3 regions of the Aerococcus urinae genome follow, and region 2 is predicted to be linked to each of the others. Evidence: predicted binding sites of a transcription regulator. Region 2 holds the regulator's gene; each other region holds the start of a gene.
What was found. Region 2 encodes CtsR, which represses protease genes until heat stress. Its sites were predicted from a motif close to TTGGTCAAAAAAGGTCAAANA; they were not measured.
Positions count from the first base shown of each region.

Region 1: a site for CtsR is predicted at 3,777-3,797, ahead of clpB (ATP-dependent chaperone ClpB). Genes of this name have one in related genera too.
Region 3: a site for CtsR is predicted at 3,363-3,383, ahead of clpP (ATP-dependent Clp endopeptidase proteolytic subunit ClpP). Genes of this name have one in related genera too.

Region 1 covers NZ_CP014161.1:530,801-538,229, forward strand. The annotation lists gene AWM73_RS02350 (dihydrolipoamide acetyltransferase family protein) at 1-977, shown strand, start outside; gene AWM73_RS02355 (ATP-dependent Clp protease ATP-binding subunit) at 1,080-3,698, shown strand; gene clpB (ATP-dependent chaperone ClpB) at 3,890-6,508, shown strand; gene tgt (tRNA guanosine(34) transglycosylase Tgt) at 6,706-7,429, shown strand, end outside.
Region 2 covers NZ_CP014161.1:1,609,645-1,617,073, reverse strand. The annotation lists gene AWM73_RS07385 (ABC transporter ATP-binding protein) at 274-978, shown strand; gene AWM73_RS07380 (hypothetical protein) at 971-2,599, shown strand; gene AWM73_RS07375 (cation diffusion facilitator family transporter) at 3,117-4,241, shown strand; gene AWM73_RS07370 (CtsR family transcriptional regulator) at 4,359-4,817, shown strand; gene AWM73_RS07365 (ATP-dependent Clp protease ATP-binding subunit) at 4,848-7,367, shown strand.
Region 3 covers NZ_CP014161.1:744,911-752,339, forward strand. The annotation lists gene AWM73_RS03475 (MetQ/NlpA family ABC transporter substrate-binding protein) at 240-1,061, shown strand; gene AWM73_RS03480 (hypothetical protein) at 1,190-1,870, opposite strand; gene AWM73_RS03485 (Ltp family lipoprotein) at 1,893-2,579, opposite strand; tRNA gene AWM73_RS03490 (tRNA-Arg) at 3,073-3,144, opposite strand; gene clpP (ATP-dependent Clp endopeptidase proteolytic subunit ClpP) at 3,426-4,028, shown strand; gene AWM73_RS03500 (sugar-binding transcriptional regulator) at 4,271-5,311, shown strand; gene gap (type I glyceraldehyde-3-phosphate dehydrogenase) at 5,348-6,346, shown strand; gene AWM73_RS03510 (phosphoglycerate kinase) at 6,445-7,429, shown strand, end outside.

The sequences.
Region 1 (7,429 bases), 900 kb from region 2:
AAGTAGTAGAAGTTGAAGACTCAACTGAAGAGGCTAGTGAAACTGAAGCAGAATCCAGCTCCAGTAGCAAAGAAAGTCCAAAAGAAACAAGCAAGGATAAAACTGATAGCAAAGCACGCCAAGGAGCCGTTAAGGGCGACCGTATCTTTATCACTCCTGTAGCCCGTAAATTAGCTGAAGAAAAAGGCTATAATATAGAGGACATTCCAGGAACAGGTGGTAATGGTCGAATTACCCGTCGTGATGTCGAACGCTATCAACCTGAAGCTAAACCTAGCCAAGTGGCCACTAGTCAAGCTGGCCAAGGTTTACCAGGTATGCGGAAGACCATTGCTAAACGGATGGTCCAAAGCTTACAAACCACTGCCCAATTGACTTTACATCGTAAGGCAGACGTTACCCAATTAAGCAAGCTGCGCCAAGAAATTAAGTCTAAAGCTGACGATGGGGCAGCACTAGGCTGGACCACCTTAATTACCCGGGCAGCTGTTAAGGCCTTAGAAGAGACGCCTGAAATGAATAGTTGGTATCATGACGGTCAATGGGAGCAACACGAAGCGGTTCATATTGGAATGGCGACCGCAGTTGCTGATGGCCTAGTGGTTCCTGTCATTAGAGATGCCCAGGGGCTCAGTTTAAGTAAGTTAGGTGAAAAGATTAATGAAGTGACTAGCCAAGCCAAGGCTGGCCAATTACCAGGGGAGCTCTATTCAGGGTCGACCTTCTCCATTACTAATATGGGAGGACGAGGCGTTGAATACTTCACCCCAGTGATCAACCCACCAGAAGCAGGTATTCTGGGTCTAGGCGCCATCCAAAAAGAATTAGCCTTTGATGAAAACGGCGAAGTGGTAGAGTTAAGTAAATTCCCATTAAGTTTAACCTTCGACCATCAATTACTAGATGGTGATCCAGCTGGCGCTTTCTTAGACCTAATTGTTTCTTATCTAGAAAATCCTTATAGTTTACTGCTATAAGAATAAGCATAATGACTATTAGTTGAACAGAGATAATAGGAGAGGGCTGGGACAGGAGTCGCAGCCTTCTTCTTATTTATAGCTGAGTAAAGGAGGGGAAAAATGGTTAATCATAAAAAACGCTTAGCCGAAAATATTGAAGCGGCCTTAAAAGAAGCTGAAAATTTGGCTATTGAGAAAAAACATAAAAATATTGCAATTGCCCATGTTTTTAACTATTTAATTGAGGATCAAGATAGTTTTACCTATCGTTTTTTAAAGTCCTTGAATGTGCCAATGAAGGCCATGCAGGCAGAAATTAATCGCGAATTATCACGTTTAGGTAGCGATTATGGTAAAAATCTCAATTATGGCCAACAATTCACTAAACAAGTCGGCGACCTCTTCCAAGGGGCAGAAAATTACCGAGAAAAACGCCAGGCCAATGAAATCACTAGTCAAGACCTCTTAATGGCCCTATTCGACCTTAAAAACAACGAATTGACCCATTGGCTAAATAATTATGTTAACCGCGCCAGTGCCCATAAAAAATTAGCCGAATACCAGGAAAAGCGGACAATTGAGAGTGACGATATGAACTTATCCTTCCCCGCTATATCCAAGTATGCTAGGAATTTAAATGCTAGCTACCGGGCGGGTGAAATGGATCCCATTATCGGCCGGGAAAAAGAACTTGCTGAGATGGTACTCATCCTATCGCGGCGGACAAAGAATAATCCCCTCCTTATCGGGGAAGCAGGAGTAGGTAAAACTGCCTTAGTCGAAGGCCTGGTCCAGCATATTGAGGAAGCTAAGCTGCCTTCCAGTTTAAAGGGAACTATCGTCATGGCCTTAGATATTGGGGCCTTGATTGCAGGGGCTAAGTACCGTGGTGATTTTGAAGAACGCTTAAAAGCCGTCCTTGATGAGGTGAAGGCTTCACAGGGAAAAATTATTCTCTTTATTGATGAAATCCATACCATTGTGGGAGCTGGAAAGACAGAAGGTGCTATGGACGCTGGAAACTTACTCAAGCCTATGTTAGCTCGAGGTGAAATTCACTGTATTGGGGCGACCACCCATCAGGAGTATCACCAATACTTCGAAAAAGACCGCGCCCTTGATCGTCGTTTCCAACGGATATTAGTTGAACAACCGACTTTATTTGAGAGTCAGGCTATTCTCAAAGGCTTACAGGCCCAATATGAAAGCTACCACCACGTTTTTATAGAAGATCAAGCCATCGAAGCAAGTGTGACTTTAAGTGATCGCTACATGACTGATCGCTATTTACCGGATAAGGCTATTGATGTCTTAGATATTGCTTGTGCAGAAGTAAGTATGGTTCTTAAAGAAGCACCAGCTAGCTTATTAACTGCTAGACAAGACCGCTATGATTTGGAGCTGACTCTAGCTAATTCTCATCTCACTTCAAGCGGTCAGGATGATGAAGTAAACCAGGTCAAAGAGGATTTAGCCAGGGCCCAAGAAAAAGAGACTGCTTTAAATGACCAGTGGCAGGCAGAAAAAGCCTTGCTTAAAAACTGGCAAGATTACCGGCAAAAATTCTTTCAAGCCCACTTAGACCTGAAGCAGGCGCAAAAAAGCTTTGATAGTCGAGTGGTGAAAGTCTTAGAAGAGGAAAGCATTCCCCAGCTGGAAGAAAAAATCAAAAAAGTGAAGGCAGACTATCAAGCCGTCCTAAAAGATGGTGACCAGGCCCTATTAGATCCTTGGGTGAGAAAGAATGATGTCGCCAAGGTGATTGCGCGTCAAACCGGCATTCCTGTTGCCCAAGTGGCTGAAGAGGAACGGAAAAAATTAATGCACTTAGCTAGCCGTTTACACCAACGTATTGTCGGCCAAGACCCTGCTGTTCAAGCCGTTAGTCAGGCAGTGATTCGTTCTCGCGCTGATGTCCAAGACCCTAACCGCCCGATTGGTTCTTTCTTATTCCTTGGTCCCACAGGGGTAGGAAAGACCGAACTAGCCAAAGCGCTAGCTGACCAGTTATTTAATGATGAAGAAAAAATCATCCGTTTAGACATGAGTGAATATATGGAAAAGCATAGTGTGGCCCGCTTAGTTGGGGCGCCTCCTGGCTATGTTGGTTATGAAGAAGGGGGACAATTAACGGAAGCAGTTCGTAGACAACCCTATGCGGTTATTCTTTTAGATGAAATTGAAAAGGCTCACCGGGATGTCTTTAACCTCTTATTACAAATTCTAGATGATGGCCGGCTAACAGATAACCAGGGTCAAGTGATTGATTTCAAAAATACTATTTTGATTATGACCAGTAATTTAGGTTCGGATATTCTGCTTGCGGATATGCTTCAGCATAAAAACAGTGAGATATCGCATGAAGCTCGTCAAGCAGTAACTAAGAAACTCCAAGAACATTTCCGACCTGAATTTTTAAACCGGATTGATGATACCATTCTCTTTTCAGCCCTATCTAAAGAAGATATGGAGGCGATTGTTGAGAAACTCCTAGACCAGTTGAAAGTCCGCTTAAGTCAGCAAGACATCTTCATAAGCTATCAAGAAGGCTTAAAGGATTGCTTAGCCGAATCAGCTTATCAACCTGAGTATGGGGCCCGGCCCTTAAAGCGCTTTATTCGTAAACACCTGGAAACGCCTCTAGCAGAAAGAATTATTAGTGGACAGATTCAAGCACAAGACCAAGTGACTCTCTCTTATGATAAAGACAGTGAGCAAGTGATTTTTAAAGTGAAGTAAAGCTAAGAAGGAGCTTTTTCTTTGGGCTGGCCTTAAAGGTCAGCTCTTTTTTCATTTTCCAGGGGATTTTTGATAAATAATTTGACTAACTTTGACTAAATATGTTGATCAATACTGACCAATATGTTATAATAGTCAATGTAAAGGTTAAAAGATACCTTTAAAATGAATGAATCAAAGGAGCGAAGAGAATGAATAATATGGAAATGACAAGAAGTTTACAAGAAGCTCTTGCAAATGCCCAACAAATTGCGATGACAAGACATCATCAAGAAATCTCGATTCCGCATCTCTTCAAAGCATTAGTACAACCTGGACAATTTGCTTATAATTTTTATCATCAAATGAATATTCCTATGGATGAACTCGATAAGGAACTTGACCGTGAACTGGACAGTATCGCTGTTGTCAATGGCAGCAATGTGCAATACGGACAAAGTATTTCCCGTTCCCTAGCAGAATTATTGCAAACCGCCCAAGAAGAGGCCAAAGAATTCCAAGATGAATACTTGTCTACTGAAATTGTATTACTAAGTCTGTTTAAATTGAACTATCTTGACCTCACTAAGTGGTTAAAATCTTATACCAGTTATGACCAAGTCAAGGACAAAATCAAAGACCTGAGAAAGGGTGATCGCGTGACCTCACAAAACGCTGAAGAAAATTATGATTCCCTAGAGAAATACGGGAGCGATTTAACCGCGATTGCTAGAGAAGGGAAAATGGATCCCATTATTGGCCGTGACGATGAAATTCGTGACGTTATCCGGATCCTCTCTAGAAAAACCAAGAATAACCCTGTTCTGATTGGGGAACCGGGTGTTGGTAAAACCGCTATTGTCGAAGGTTTGGCCCAAAGAATCGTCAAGGGTGACGTGCCAAGTAACCTACGTGATAAGACTATCTTTTCTCTCGATATGGGGTCCTTATTAGCAGGGGCTAAGTATCGGGGAGAATTTGAAGAACGCTTGAAAGCTGTTCTTAATGAAATTAAGAAATCAGACGGAGAAATCATCCTCTTTATTGATGAAATCCACACCATAGTTGGTGCTGGTAAGGCAGAAGGGGCTATGGATGCTGGTAACCTCTTGAAACCCATGTTAGCCCGTGGTGAGTTGCACTGTATTGGGGCGACTACCTTAGATGAATACCGTGAATACATGGAAACAGATAAGGCTTTAGAGCGTCGTTTCCAAAAGGTTTTAGTTAATGAACCGACCGTTGAAGATACTATTTCAATCTTACGGGGCCTAAGAGAAAGTTTTGAAAACCACCACCACGTTAAAATCCATGACCAAGCTTTGGTGACGGCAGCTGAATTATCTGACCGTTACATCACTGACCGTTATCTTCCTGACAAGGCTATTGACTTAGTCGATGAGGCTAGCGCTGAGATTCGGGTGGAAATGAATTCCATGCCAACGGAACTTGACCAACAACGGCGCCGTCAATTGCAATTAGAAATTGAAGAAGAAGCCTTAAAAGAGGAAGATGACCCCGCTTCTAAGGAACGCTTAGAAGAATTGCAAAAAGAATTGGCTGAAGTCCGTGAAAAGACCAACCAATTGACCTTGGAATGGGAAGATGAAAAAGCCTCCCTCAGCCATATCCAAGACAAACGTCAAGAAATTGACGATGCTAAACGACAACTTGAAATCGCGCAAAATAATTATGACTTAGAAAAGGCTGCCCAACTGCAACATGGGACTCTACCTAAGTTGGCTAAAGAATTAGAAGATATGGAAGAAAAATACGAAACTGAAGCTAGTGGTAAACCAAGTTTAGTCCAAGAATCGGTCACCGAGGACCAAATTGAAGAAGTGGTTTCTCGCCAAACCGGTATCCCAGTGACTAAGTTAGCCCAAAATGAACGGGAAAAATTACTTGACCTGGCTGACCGCCTGCATGTACGGGTGATCGGGCAAGACCAAGCGGTTAATAGCGTAACGGATACGGTTCTCCGTTCTCGGGCAGGGATCCAAGATCCTAACCGGCCGCTAGGTTCCTTCCTCTTCTTAGGGCCAACTGGGGTAGGTAAGACTGAACTGGCTAAGGCTTTAGCTGAACAAATCTTTGACTCTGAAGATAACATGATCCGTATCGATATGAGTGAATACATGGAAAAAGCCAATGTGTCTCGTTTAGTTGGGGCTTCACCTGGCTATATAGGTTATGAAGAAGGGGGACAATTAACCGAAGCAGTCCGCCGTCATCCCTATTCCGTTGTCCTCTTGGATGAAATTGAAAAAGCCCATAGTGATGTTTATAACATCCTCCTCCAAATTCTTGACGATGGGCGTTTGACAGATGGTCAAGGCCGGACAGTGGACTTTAAGAATACCATTATTATCATGACCAGTAACATCGGTTCTGATATACTCCTAGAAGATGCCAAAGATGGGAATACTTCAGAAATATCTACTGAGGCTCAAGACAAGGTTAAAGACCGCCTCTATACTTATTTCAAACCTGAATTCCTTAACCGGATTGACGATATTATCCTCTTTACGCCATTGTCACAAGACAATATGCATGGGATTGTTGCCAAGATGCTGGCCGGACTCAATAAACGTCTCAAAGACCAACACATTCAATTACACTTCAGCGATGAATTAATTGATTGGATTGCTGAGACGGCTTATGAACCTGAATTTGGTGCTCGTCCACTCCGCCGCTTTATCACCAATGAAGTGGAAACGCCATTGGCTCGCGCTATAATCGCCGGAGATGTCGCCGCTGGCCAAGAGGTTGAAGTGGACTATGACAAGGACCAAGACCGGGCTAGCTTTGAAAAAATCAAAGAAGCCTAAGCTAATGAATAGCGATTAAAATAATGATCTGAGAGAGGCTGTGACCATAGTCGCAGCCTCTTTTATTAATTACTAGCTATGAGGAAAACCTAGTAAATACAATTTCCTTTTTCACTGGCCTAGTCCTAGTTAAATGCTGAAATCTTTGCTAAAATAGTCTTGTTCATTATTTTTTCTTAGCTAGAAAGGTGTAGGAAATGCCAGCACTTACTTATGAATTAATCAAAACGGAAAAGCACACGGGTGCTCGCTTAGGGCGGGTGACCACGCCGCATGGGTCATTTGAAACACCTATTTTCATGCCAGTCGGAACCCTAGCCACAGTCAAGGGACTATCTCCTGAAGAGTTGAAGGGCCTGGGAGCAGAAATCATTCTTTCCAATACCTACCATTTGTGGTTACGCCCGGGAGATGATATCGTTAAAGAAGCTGGCGGTCTACACCAATTTATGAATTGGGACCGTCCTATCTTGACTGATTCTGGAGGTTTTCAGGTCTTCTCGCTAACTAAGATCCGCCGCCTGGAAGAGGAAGGGGTCTATTTTAGAAGCCACCTAAACGGCCACCGGCTTTTCTTAAGTCCTGAAAAAGCGATTTCCATTGAAAATAACTTAGGGGCAGACATTATTATGAGTTTGGACGAATGTCCTCCATTTGATGCTTCTTATGATTATATGAAGAATAGTATTAATCGTACGACCCGCTGGGCTGAACGGGGCTTAGCGGCCCACCAGCGTCCGGGAGACCAAGCCCTATTTGGAATTATCCAGGGGGGTGGCTATAAGGACTTAAGACTCCAGCATGCCCAGGATTTAATTAATCTCGATTTTCCGGGTTATTCTATTGGTGGTCTTTCAGTAGGGGAGTCTAAGGAAGAAATGTACGCAGTCCTTGACTACTTGACTCCAGTTATGCCTAGCC
Region 2 (7,429 bases):
GCGAAGCGAGTTACAGATATAGTATGCGTAGCGGTTTCGTCCTTTGATGTGACTGTCGCACTCTTTTCCAAACGTGCTCCGGGTGCAAGGCAAGCGTCCACTTCGCTAAAGGTCGGCGAAGTCTCTTTGAGACTTCTTTCGCCCTTTAGCTCCAGTGGTCTTGCCTTTTAGTGCACCCGTCGCACTCTGTTTGGCTTTAAGGCGCTTTCATTATTTGGTATACTTGCAATACAGACAGCCCTGGGGCTGAATAGACAAATGGAGGCGACTAGCATGGAATTGCGCTTAGAAAATATCGAAAAGAGCTTTCAAGATCAAGAAGTCCTCAAGGGAGCGACTTACACCTTTGAAGCTGGTCATATCTACGGACTCTTAGGCCGGAATGGGTCAGGAAAGACCACCCTCTTTCGAATCCTCTATGGGGACTTGGAAAGTGATGGCGGTCAAGCTCATTTAGTTGAGAATGGCCAAGAAAGAACCATTGAGCCAGAAGATATCGGCATGGTCTTTGCGGAAAATTATTTACCGGACTTTCTCACGGGTTATGAATACATTAAATTTTACATGGATATCCACGCCCCCAAGGATACTTATTCCGTTGACGATTACTTGGACCGCTTGGGCTTTAGTCAAGAAGACCGCCACCGAATTATCAAGGGTTACTCCAGTGGGATGAAGAGTAAGTTAGCCATTCTTTGCCTCTTGATCTCTAAACCTAAAATTATCCTCCTCGATGAACCCCTGACCGCTATTGACGTGATTTCCAGTTTAGAAATTAAGCGCCTGCTCCTTGACCTGGGTAAGGACCATATTATGATCATGTCCACCCATATGATCCAATTGGCTAAGGATATTTGTGATGACATTGTTCTATTACACCAAGGCCAGCTGCGCCACTTTGAGAGTGCTCTAGAGGATGAGGACTTTGACCAGTCCCTTATTGAAGCCTTGAGCGTGGAGGATGAGGGCCATGACTAACTACCAATTCTTACAGCGACTCAAAGCCACCCGGTCATTTAATGTCTTTCTCTACTATCTCCAACGCCTTCCCCTGATTGGTAAGCATATTCCCAATCGTTGGTTTGAAGCCAAGCACGTCAAGAGTTTGACTGCTTGGTTGGGTACAGTGGGGGAAGTTTTCAAGCAAATTTTTGGCAAGAGCTTTTATTTTGGGGCCATCTTTCTCCTTGGTTTTATTGGTGATCCTGGCCAGGAAAATACGGTTCGCTTGCTAGCCATCTTTTGTTTCTCTTTAGTCTTAGCCACCTTTTGGGTCAAGTTAATTGACCCCAACCAAACCTTTGACCGGCTCTGTATCTATTACTTAAAGATGAATCCCAAACGCTATTACCTGAATATGACTTTTATGGAAGGTTTAAACTTTGTGATTTTTTACGGTCTAGCCGCGACCATCACCTTAAGAGCCATGGGTCTCTCCCTCTTTAGTGGGATGAATATGACCCTCTTTTTCCTCGGCTTACGGCTTCTGGCCCAAGCCCTTTACCTGAAGCTAGTCAATCCTAAGCGCCAGGTCCCTAACCAACCCTTTACCATCGTGATGATTGCCATGATCTTTGTTTCTGGGGGATTGTTTGTGGGCTTGTCGTTGATGGAAGAATCAGGCACCTTCCACTTACCCATCAACTGGCTCTTCCAGCCCCTCACCGCTCTGGCTGGGGTAGTCCTGGCTGGGATCGGCGCCCATTGGCTAGCCAAATCTGACAAGTACCAGGCCCTGGCCCGGTCAAGCATCAACCATAGCAGCATCCGCCACATTAATCAGGCCGTAACCAATGCCCAGTCCGCCAATGTCAAAGTGGAAGCGGAAGATATCAAAGTCCCCGCTACTTCCGACCACTATGACCACTTAAAGGGGATCACTTATATCAATGCCATCTTCTTTGACCGCCTAGGCCACCGCTTGAACAAGCAACGGCGAATTATCTTTCTGATCGTTCTCGGCCTCTTTGCCTTAATCAGTGGGGGAATCTTTATTTACCAATTCTTCTTCCAGGGTGACTTAGGCATCAGCCAGGCCGACTTGGAAAAGACCTACCAGACCTACTTGGTGGTGATGGTGATCTATGCCTGCCTTTTCTTGAATATTGGAGAATCCTTTACCCGCTTTTGCTTTTTCAATATGGATCGCTACTTGATGCACAATAACTACTACCGCAATCCTGACCTCTTAGCTGAGGCCATGGTAATCCGCTTTAAACGCTGTTTCCGTTACAATTTCCCTACCTTATTGGTTTTAATGTTAGGGTCCAGTCTGGTCTACTTCCAGTTAGGCGGGCAACGCTTACTGCCATTGGGGATTTTACTTCTTAGTCAAGTAGTTGTGATGGTCTTCTTTACGGTCCATTACCTCTACCTGTATTACTGGCTCCAACCCTTTACCGCTAACTTGGAAAGCAAGAGCCCCCTCTATAATATTATCCGGTCCTTGAGTATTTTTATTCCCTACCTACTCTATATGAATGCCGAATCGATTGGACCGCGGGTGATTTTAGGAATTTACCTCTTTATCATTGTCTATATTATTTTAGGCTATCTCTTGTTGAAGTTTATCGGTCCTAAGCGCTTTGTCTTGCGCTAGATGCTTCGAGCCTGGGATAAAAGTCCCAGGCTCGTTTTAAAACACGAACTATCTATTCAAAACGTGCTCCAAAAGTCAGCCCTGACGTCCACTTCATACAGGGTGTGAGACTAGGCATTTAGACTTGGATGATTGGAGCAAGTCAGAATAAAAGCGAAGTATTCGCTTGTTTCTGACTTGGGAAATCACTCCAAGTCTGCCAAGTCGAACCCAACTACGAACTATGTGCGATAGTTTTGCAACTATCTACCATAGTTCGCTCCAGTTGCTATAGCTGTTCGAAGCGCAAGCGAGTTACAGATATAGTATGCGAAGCGGTTCAGGGCTCTTTTGACTTTTGTCACACTCTCCTTTTTTATTTGAGGAAGATTTTTTCTTTGCAGGTTTTAGTTTTAGAGGAATCTACTTTATGGAATGATTAATTAAATTTACTTAAAATCTGGGACTACAAAGGTAGTTATTATTTGTACTGGAAGAAAATGATGATATGATAGGGTATTATAAGGAGAGTGAAAACATGGAAACACTTTACAGGATTGTCGGTATCGAAAGCCAAAGCCAATATGATTGGCTGGCCCAGCAAATCCAAGACCTTAATCAGGACAAGGGCTTTGCTATTGAACTGGACAAGGATATTGTTCGTTTGAACCGCCAGGAAGAGTTACTTTACTTACGCCGCTTTTTAGCCTTTGAACAGTTCTCCTTGGTTGCCCTAGACCCAGCAGACTTGGAATTAGATAAGGCGAAGCAGCTTCGCTTTAAAAATACCCAGGAAACGGCCAAGAAGATGCGCATGGTCCTCATTTTAAATGCCTTCTTCACGGTTTTTGAGGCCTTCTTTGGTTGGACCTTAAACAGTGCGGCCATCCTATCTGACGCTGTCCACGACTCGGGCGATGTCTTAGCCATTGCCATTGCCTGGTTCTTCGAAAAGATTTCTGACCGTGAGGCTGATAACCGCTATTCCTACGGCTACCGCCGCTTTTCCCTATTAGGGGGTCTGATTACAGCAGTCTTTCTATTATTCGGATCGGCCTTTATTTTAATAACTTCAATTCCCAAGCTCTTTAACCCGGAACCGGTTCATGTGACAGGAATGTTTTGGGTAGCTGTCTTTGCGGTGGTGGTTAATGGTTACTGCTCATGGATGATGCATAAGGGCCAGTCAGCCAATGAACAATTACTCAACCTCCACCTCTTAGAAGATGTCCTCGGGTGGGTAGCCATCCTGATTCTTTCCGTGGTCCTACGCTTTACCAATTGGTATTTCCTCGACCCGCTCTTGTCGATTTTGACTGCGGCTTGGATTATCAGCCAAAGTTTCCCACGTTTTCTGAACATTTCTAAAATTTTCCTCCAAGCGGTTCCTGAAGGCATCGATCCCCAAGTCATTGGCCAACAAATCTTAGACTTAGACGATGATATTGATGGCTTATCCCACTTACATATCTGGTCAACCGATGGGGAACAGCATATGGCTAGTGTTACTGTCCTGACTTGTCGCTTAACCGCTGATGAACAAGAAGACCTCAAACAAAAAATCCGCTCCCTGGTGGCAAAATATAATATAAATCATATAACCATAGACACGGTTTACGATCCTGACCACTTTATCCAAAGAGAAAGTAGCCAGCGTAACTAGGTCAAAGCCGATGAGGTCGCTATTAGTGAATTAAATAGTTGACCTCATCCCTTTTTTTGCTTATTATTAAAGTATATTAGTCAAAGTTAGTCAATAATTAGTGAAGGAGGTGAGGACATGAGCAACCGGAATATGTCAGATATTATTGAAGCCTATCTCAAAGAGGTGCTTCAAGATACTGAACGGGTCGAAATCAGACGGAGTGAAATTGCTGACCGCTTTGAGTGCGTGCCTTCACAGATTAATTATGTGATTAATACGCGATTTACCCCCAAGCAAGGCTATCAAGTCGAAAGTAAGCGGGGTGGTGGCGGTTATATCAGAATTATGAAATTGAATATTATCGACGATGCGGACTATATTGATAATATGATTAGCCTAGTAGGGAACGACATTTCCTTGCGCGATGCTGTATCGATTCTCACCAATTTGATGAAGAATGAACTGCTCAGCGAGAGCGAGGCGGCTATCATGCACTCAGCCATTGACAAGCAAGTCATGTCTAATTTCAAATCCCCGGACCGTGTCCGCGCAGTGATACTTAGGAACATGCTAGAACATTTGAAATATCACTAATTACTCCGGTAATTAGAAAAGGAGACAATTATGAAAGACATCTATACTGAAAAAGCCAAGACCGCGATTGGATTTGCCAAAGAAGAAGCTGAATACTTCCGTCATCCAGCCATTGGTAGCGAGCATATGCTTTTGGGCTTATACCGCGAAAGTGAAGGTGTTGCTCATGCCGTCTTAAGCGACTACTTGCCAAGTTATGAGAGTCTTCGCGAAGAGATTGAATTTGTGACCGGCTACGGGACCAGCGATTCAGCCAAGAGCCAGGAAGACTATGTGCAGTTTTCCCCACGCATGCAAGAAGTCTTGAACCAAGCCAAAGACTTGGCCAAGTCTATGCAAGCTTCCTTAATTGGTACTGAGCACTTATTACTCGCACTCATTAATGAAGAAACCCTGGCCAACCGCCTGCTGAAAAATCTCGATATAGATGTTAATCGTTTGCGTAGTGATGTCTATCAGATGCTGGGCCAAAAAGAACCGGTCAGAAATCGGACCAAAAAACCGTTGGGTAAGCCAAGCAAAAGCAAGACCCCAACCTTGGATAGTATTGCTAAGGATCTGACCCAAGCCGCTAAGGACGGCAAGTTGGACCCAGTGATCGGCCGCCAGCAAGAAATGCGCCGGCTCATGCAGGTCTTAAGCCGTCGGACCAAGAATAATCCGGTCCTGGTTGGTGAACCTGGGGTCGGTAAGACTGCCATTGTCGAAGCCTTAGCTATCCAAATGAGCCAACAGCAAGTCCCAGAAAACATGCTGGATAAACGACTCATGGTCCTAGACATCGGATCTTTAGTGGCTGGGACCAAGTACCGCGGTGAATTTGAAGACCGGATGAAACACTTAATCGAAGAAATTGAAGACCAAGGCAATATTATTCTCTTTATCGATGAAATCCATACCATTATTGGGGCTGGGGGAGCTGAAGGAGCCATTGATGCTTCTAACCTTCTAAAACCTGCCTTAAGTCGGGGACAGGTCCAATTGATCGGGGCCACTACCCTCAACGAATACCAAAAATACATCGAAAAAGATGCCGCCTTGGAAAGACGTTTTGCTAAGATTTTAGTCGAAGAACCTAGCCTAGCGGAAACTGAAGAAATCTTGAAAGGGATCCGGCCCGCTTATGAAAAACACCACCAAGTGGCCATCCCTGATGAGAGTATTACCACCTGTGTGCGTTTAAGCTCCCGTTACCTGTCAGACCGCTTCCTTCCTGATAAGGCGATTGATGTCATGGATGAAGCGGCGGCAACTAAGCGCTTGGACAATCCAGTGGCCAATAGTGGGCGTCGGAAGAAATACCAAATCGAACAGGAATTGAAGCGCCTCAACCAAGAAAAGGAATACCATGTCCGTAACCAAGCCTTTCAAAAGGCAGCCGCGGTCCATGCCCAACAAGCCAACCTCGTCAGAGAACTTAGTCGCTTGGAAGTAGATGAAGGCGACCAGGACAGCCAAGAAGCTTATGACCTCAGTCTGACTAGTCAAGACGTGCAAAACTTGATTCATTCTTGGACCGGTATCCCGGTTCAAGAACTGAGTCAAAGTGATAATGAACGCTTGATCCATTTAGAGGACCGCCTCCATGACCGGGTCAAAGGTCAAGATGAAGCGGTCAATGCAGTGGCCCGGGCCATTAAACGCTCACGCAGCGGCCTTGGCCAAAGAAACAAGCCCATCGGTTCCTTTATGTTCCTTGGCCCAACCGGGGTCGGGAAAACCGAATTGGCCAAGACCTTAGCCGAAACCCTCTTTGGTTCGGAAGAGGCCCTGATTCGTCTAGATATGTCCGAATACATGGAGAAATATTCTTCCAGCCGGATGATCGGTTCAGCACCAGGTTATATTGGCTATGAAGAAGGGGGCCAACTGACTGAGAAGATCCGTCAACATCCTTACTCCATTGTCCTCTTTGATGAAATTGAAAAGGCCCATCCCGACGTCTTTGACCTCTTACTCCAAGTCCTTGATGACGGTTATATTACCGATAGTAAGGGCCGGATGGTGGACTTTAGAAATACAGTGGTCATCATGACCTCCAATATTGGGGCCACTGAATTACGGGATGAAAAACTGGTCGGCTTTGGTCAAGATAACCAACAAAAAGACTATCAAACCATGAAGAAGCGGATCTTGGAAGCCTTAAAGAAAACCTTCAGACCGGAGTTCCTTAACCGGGTGGATGAAGTGATTGTCTTCCACGCCTTAAGTCAAGACCACTTGAAGGATATTGTCCGCAAATTTACTGACCAAATTAGCCAACAAGTGGAAGAACAAGGCTTGACCTTGCGCTTTACCAATGGGGCCATTAAGCAATTGGCTAAGGAGGGTTATGACCCAGAAATGGGCGCCCGGCCAGTTCGCCGCCTCATCCAACGGCAAATTGAAGATGCCCTGAGTGATCTCTTGATTAAAGGCAAGGTCCAAGCTGGGGACAGCCTCCAAGTGGGTAGCCGCCAAGGGACTTTTTACATCCGTACTAAACATGGAGACGGTAGTGAAAGCCAGGCTGACCTGGACAAAGTCGAGGAAAGTCTGTCCCTAGGATAGTCCAAAGAAGACTTTATATCGCTTTTAGTGTATGATAAAGACAAGCTTAAAAAGAGGAGGGT
Region 3 (7,429 bases), 860 kb from region 2:
CTTTTATCTATTGAAGATTCTTACCTTCTTAATAACTTTTTTACACAACTCAACTCAGTTATATTTAAGAATCTTTAAGTCGCTGCACGGAATGTGCAGCTTTTTTATTGTCTAATGATAGCTATTATAGATCAGCAATGAATACTTTTAAATAAGGGGAAGAACATTGTCATATCAGGCTTTAATTAGTAGAATAAAAGGGTCAACTCATTATGAGTAAAATAGTAGGAGGAATTGCAATGAAGAAATGGATTTTACGATTGATGGCCCTATTAGCTGCTTTTACCCTAGTGGCTTGTCAATCAGGCAATACTGATAGTGATAAAACGGTAAAAGTAGGGGTCGTTGGTGAGAAAAATGACGAATGGGATTACTTAAAAGATGAATTGAAGGAAAAGGAAGGCATTGACCTTGAATTGGTAAAATTTACTGATTATCGGATGCCCATTGAAGCCTTAGAGCATAATGAAATTGATATGCACGCTGCCTTAACTGAAATTTATATGGACAATATGAATAAAGAATCTGGTTACCACAACACCACGATTGGATATACCACCCTTAACCCCATGGGAGTCTTCTCCAATAAGATTGAAAGCATCGATCAAGTCAAAGAGGGGGACAAGGTAGCAGTACCGAATGATGTCTCTAATGAAAGCCGGGCACTGTTATTGCTTCAAGAAGCAGGACTAATTAAGTTAAACCCAGATAAAGGGCTCATGCCAACCGTTGAGGATATCACTGAAAATCCCAAGAATTTGGAATTCATTACCTTGGATTCTAACCAAACAGCTAGTGCTTTAAACGACGTGACGATTTCTTGCATTAATAACGATATGGCCGCTGACGCAGGCTTTGTGCCAACCAAGGATTCCATTTATTTAGAAAAGGCTACCGATAGTTCTAAGCCGTATTGGAATGTTATTGCCGTTGATGAAAAGAATAAGGATAATGAAACTTATAAGAAGATTGTGAAGTACTACCAAACCCCTGAAGTCGCTAAAATTATCGATGAAAAAAGTAATGGCTCAAGTATTCCAATTTGGGAAAGCCAAAAATAATTAAAAAAGACCTATCCCTATCTGAGGACATGCCCAGATAGCGGATGGGTCTTTGCTTTATTATAAACCGTGTGTGAGAAGGTTTGGGCAATATCCCGTTTCGCTAAGATTTAAGAGTGGACTTTTTGTTAGTCTAAATCATAAGACCACAGATCACTATTCCAATAATCATCGTCAGTTAATGATGTTTTCTTTCGTATAGTTGATCTGCGTAAAAAGTCAACCATACCTTTCATCTCTTTAAATTCATTAGAATTATACATAATTGATATAGAATAATTATTATTGTCTTTATTATAAATTAAAAGTGTTCCTATATTATCTGTATTGTCAAATGACATCGTTTCAGATTCGTTTACTTCACTAAATTGATCGGTTATTGGATAGTCAAGTTCTTTAAATAATTCAAGGATGAACCCTTTATCGACATTATAAATAGAGAAACTATTCACTCTTTTCTCATCGTCGGTGACATTTATCACACCATGGTCTTTCAATCTGTATAGTTTAAATTTATCTCTTTTTGGGGTTTCACTAATATCACCGTCTTCTTTCTCCACGCCTTTAGGGTCATATCCCGTCAATTCACATACTCTTCGTGTTGTTTGAGCAGGATTATCCTTGAGTATCCGTGGGCTTAGACGTTTACTAGAGAATACCAACAAAAGGATAAATGGGATTAGAGCAACGAGTAATATTCTTTTGACAGGATTACCTTTAATCTTTTCGTAAATAGCAATTCCTAGTAAAGCAACGGTAAAAAGCAATGACATTGTCGCCAATGTTATTGACGTAGAAGTGCTTATCATAGATTACCTCCTTATATATATTTTAGTTTGGCAAATGGTTTATAGCATATTGAGCTTCTTCCGGAGTAAATTGTTCTCCATATTGCGATACTAACTGATCATAGACTGCTGCCTTTGACATGGACATATTTGTATAGTAACTTTTAGCTTTTTCTAAAGCGTTTCTTTCCCAATTGGCTTGAACGTTATCAATAGCATATTGAGCTTCCTCGGGAGTGAATTTTTCCCCATGCTCTGAAACTAGTTGCTGGTAGAGGCCCAGCTTTGACAAAGACATATGAGAACTATAGCTCTTAGCTTTTTCTAAAGCGTTATTTTTCCAGGAAGCTTTTACATTAGTAATAGCATAATTAGCCGCTTCAGGAGAAAAATGCTCTCCATGTTCGGAAGTTAGCTGATCATAAAGCCCACTTTTTGACATGTAGAAATGATTTGAATAACTCGTGGCTTTTTGCAATGCGTTTTTATATTCTTGAGGAGTATTATCCTTTAATTTAGACTCTGAACTTTCTGTTTTGTACGTGTGAGATTCGCTTGATTTTGAATGAGATTCGCTATATTTTTTAGAAGATTCAGATGTATGGCTAGATTGAGATGCTGATGTATCTTTTTTGTCTTTATGGTCCGAATATGATCCAATAAATAGGATTATAATAATAAATATTATTAAACTTATCCCTCCAAATGCATTTTTATGATTATTTTTCATTTTTTCCCTCCTTAAATTTGTTAACAATAATTATATTAGGTCGTAAAATAAAAATAAATAAAATTTCGTATTAAGTAAATATTATTATTTTAAAATTATTTTACTTTGAATATATATCTTATAAAAAATAAACAAAGATGAGGAGAGGGGAGCTACTTACACCATAATTAATTGGTTAAACTTTGATAGGATACTTTAATCTTATAAAGAAAAGTTCAAAGCGGAATCAATTGAAGAAGGTTATATAGAAGAGATAATAGAGCAGAGAAATAGGTAACTATAAATTATTTGTGCACTAATAGAGATAAGAATGCTATAAAAAAAAGCACCCAGAGGGGCGCTACGTGCTGGTATGACAATATTCTTGATATAGAAAAGTTATAGAATTTCGAGCAAAAACTAGCTAATATTAGACTTTACTAAGTTTTAGTTAGTTCTAGATACACTGTAAAATCAACAATAGTCATTTTTAGACTTCACTGGTTTTACGAAACGCACCCAGAGGGAATCGAACCCCCATCTCAAGAACCGGAATCTTACGTGATATCCATTACACTATGGGTGCAAGCAATAAATGTATTATAGCACAAATAGCATGCTCTTGTTAAGAACTTTCTTGAAAAAAGTATTATTGATATCAATGATTTCTTACTATAGTAGCCTCACTCGCAAAATCAGATAAAGACTAGTAAAAAGCTAGCTTACTCCTGCTTTGAAGGGCGTTAATGGCAAGTTATAATAAATATCTCCAAATATTCCCCAGGAAAAGTGCCATAAGTTTATCTATTGACCTATATTGACTATTAAGGTTATAATGATTAGGAAGTTGAAAAAGGAGGAAATGAAATGAATTTAGTACCTACAGTGATTGAACAATCACCTCGTGGCGAACGCGCTTATGATATTTATTCACGCTTATTGAAAGACCGTATTATTATGCTCAGTGGAGAAGTTAATGATGATATGGCAAACAGTGTTATTGCCCAATTACTTTTCTTAGATGCTCAAGATAATGAAAAAGATATCTATATTTACATTAATAGTCCAGGGGGATCAGTAACTGCAGGAATGGCAATTTACGACACCATGCAATTTGTTAATGCCGATGTTGTCACCATAGTTACTGGTCTAGCAGCTTCTATGGGCTCAATCCTATTAATTGGCGGCACAAAAGGAAAACGTTATGCCCTACCGCATTCTGAAGTGCTTATTCACCAACCTCTAGGTGGCGTTCAAGGTCAAGCCACTGAAATTGAAATCTCAGCTCGTCATATCTTACAAACCAAGCAAACCTTAAAAGAAATTATTGCTGAACGTTCTGGTCAAGATATCGATAAAGTAGAAAAAGATATGGACCGTGATTACTGGATGACTGCCAAAGAAGCTAAGGACTATGGCATCATTGATGAAATCATGGCTTCTAACCAAGGACTAAAAGGTCAAGAATAGTATCTTAAAGCCTTGCAAGACATATACAGAATGATTACCGAGTGTAGCTTAAGTAAGTACACTCGGTTTTTATAAAATTTGGATTTTCACTGCAAAATGCTTGCGGCTGCATGATATTCTTGTTATACTACTAGTGTAGAAAAATGAATAGCAGATAGAACTGCTCAAATTTTTTTGCACTATGTTGGTCAAAAAAAGGCATGACGGACAATAAAAGTCCATGCAATAGAAAGTTGAATGTCATGAAAGCCGTTTACAGTAGAATCCTTAAAGTGGTTCCTGAATTGGAAGACCTCTTTAAAAAAAGGATGCAAATTTTACAAATGGTCTTACGCTTTCAACCTATTGGTCGCCAAATTTTGGCAAAGAAGTTAGACATGACTGAGCGACCACTCCGGCGTGAAACGAATATCCTTAAAAAAGAAGGGTTACTAGATTCCACTAGAAATGGAATGGTTATCACCGCTAAGGGTGAGGAAGCTTTAGCTTTTGCTCGTGAAATGCTCCATGAAGATTCTAGTTTATTTGCTAAGGAACAACGCTTAGAAAAGCAACTAGGTATCGATGAGGTACATATTATTGAGAGTAATCTTGATGAAGAAAATAGTACCTTGGCGCAAATAGGGGTTTTCCTATCTAACTATTTAGCCAATACTTTGCCAGAAGGATACATTACGGTGGCTGTTTCAGGCGGCTCGACAATACTCGAGGTTGCTAAAAGCTTAAACCGTAAAGTTTTAACTAAGAATCGGCATTTTACGATAGTTCCTGCCCGTGGTGGCATGGGCGATTCGGTGGCAATTCAGGCAAATACAATTAGTGACCAACTCGCACACCGCTTAAACGGGACCACTAATTCTCTCTACGTTCCTGATGTTCTTACTGAAGAAACGAGAGACTTATTGGTAAAAGAGCCCTCCATTCAAGAAACATTAAATATTTTAAAGCGGACTGATGCTTTATTATTTAGTGTTGGCGATGCTAAAATCATGGCCCAAAGACGGGGATTTTCATCAGAATTGATTGATAAAATCCTTGCTAAAGGAGCTATTGGGGAAGCATTCGGGTGTTTTTACACCAAAGAGGGGGAAATAGTTTATCAAATGCCCCGTATTGGTTTACAATTAGATCAAATAAAGGATATTCAATATCCCATTCTAATTGCTGGCGGACGTGCTAAAGCAAAAGCCATTCAAGCTTTTGCAAAACTCGCACCCTTTAATTTTGTCTTAGTGACGGATTTAGGGGTAAGTAATCAGGTTTTAAATGAGGAAACTCATTAAAAATATTTTTATTTCCGAAGGAGGAAAATTATTAATATGGTAAAAGTAGGTATTAATGGTTTTGGACGTATCGGACGTTTAGCTTTCCGTCGTATCCAAGATGTTGAAGGTTTAGAAGTAGTTGCAATCAATGATTTAACTGACTCAAAAATGTTAGCTCACTTATTGAAATATGATACCACTCATGGTCGTTTCAATGGTGAAATTGAAGTCCTAGATGACGCCTTCAAAGTAAACGGTAAAGAAGTTAAAGTTATGTCTCATCCAGACCCAGCTGAAATTCCTTGGGGTGACTTAGGTGTAGAAGTTGTTCTAGAAGCTACTGGTTTCTTTGCATCAAAAGAAAAAGCTGAACTACACTTAAAAGGTGGCGCTAAGAAAGTTGTTATTACTGCACCAGGTGGAGCAGATATTCCAACTATCGTTTACAACACCAACCACGAAATCTTAACAGGGGATGAAACTGTTATTTCTGGTGCTTCATGTACCACTAACTGTTTAGCACCTTTAGCAGATGCTTTAAACAAGAGCTTTGGTATTGTTGAAGGTTTAATGTCTACTATCCATGCTTATACAGGGGACCAAAACACCTTGGATGCTCCACACCGTAAGGGAGACTTCCGTCGTGCACGTGCCGCTGCAGAAAACATTATTCCTAACACTACCGGTGCTGCAAAAGCTGTTGGTCAAGTGTTACCAGAATTAAATGGTAAATTAGATGGTTCCGCACAACGTGTACCTGTTAAATCTGGTTCTATTACTGAATTCTTCACCGTTCTTGAAAAGAATGTTACCGTTGAAGAAGTTAACGCTGCTATGAAGGCTACTTCAAATGAATCCTTCGGTTACAACGAAGATGAAATCGTTTCTTCAGATATTGTAGGTATGACTTATGGTTCCTTATTCGATGCAACCTTAACTAAAGTTATGGACGTTGACGGTAAGCAATTAGTGAAGACTGCTGCATGGTATGACAACGAAATGTCATATACTTCACAATTAGTACGTACCTTAGAATACTTCGCTAAGTTATAATAAACGCTAACGTTTAATAAAAGCGTCTATCCATGTAAAGGCGGGGAGTCAGACGCTCCCTGCCTTTTTTCTAAGTGATAGAAAAAGGAGAAATGAATATGGCAAAAGAAACTGTAAAAGATGTTAATGTCCAAGGCAAAAAGATTTTAATGCGGGTTGACTTCAATGTCCCTATGAAGGATGGAGAGATTACCGATGATAATCGTATGGTCCAAGCCCTACCAACGATTAAATATGTGATTGAACAAGGCGGAAAATTGATCTTATTTTCTCACTTAGGCAAAGTCAAAAGTGAAGAAGACAAAAAAGACAAGTCTCTTGCTCCAGTCGCTAAACACTTAGAAGAACTCTTAGGGCAAAAAGTAGTCTTTGTTCCTGCTACTCGAGGACAAGAGTTAGAAGAAGCTATCGACCAATTAAATGATGGGGAAGTTTTACTCTTTGAAAACACCCGTTTTGAAGATGTTGATGGCAAGAAAGAATCAGGTAATGATCCTGAATTAGGCAAATACTGGGCTTCATTAGGCGATGGTATTTTTGTTAACGACGCCTTTGGGACTGCTCACCGCGCCCATGCATCGAATGTCGGTATTTCTGCCAATGTTGACCATGCAGTAGCTGGCTTCTTGATGGAAAAGGAATTAAACTTCTTAGGGGATGCCGTCAATAATCCTAAGCGGCCATTTGTAGCTATCCTAGGTGGGGCTAAGGTATCCGATAAAATTGCCGTGATTGAATCTTTGCTTAATAAGGCTGATAAAGTCCTTATTGGTGGGGGTATGGCTTATACCTTCTTAAAAGCAAAGGGTTATGAAGTGGGGAACTCCTTGTTGGAAGAAGACCGCGTTTCATTAGCCAAAGAAATCATGGAAAAAGCGGGGGACAAACTCTACCTGCCAGTAGATGTTGTCGTTGCCGATGACTTTTCAAATGACGCTAATACGCAAGTAGTGGCTGCTGATGCCATTCCTGAAGGTTGGGAAGGATTGGATTCCGGTCCTAAGACCAATGAATTATTCGCTAAACAATTAGAAGATGCCAAGACGGTCGTATGGAACGGCCCAATGGGTGTCTTTGAAATGG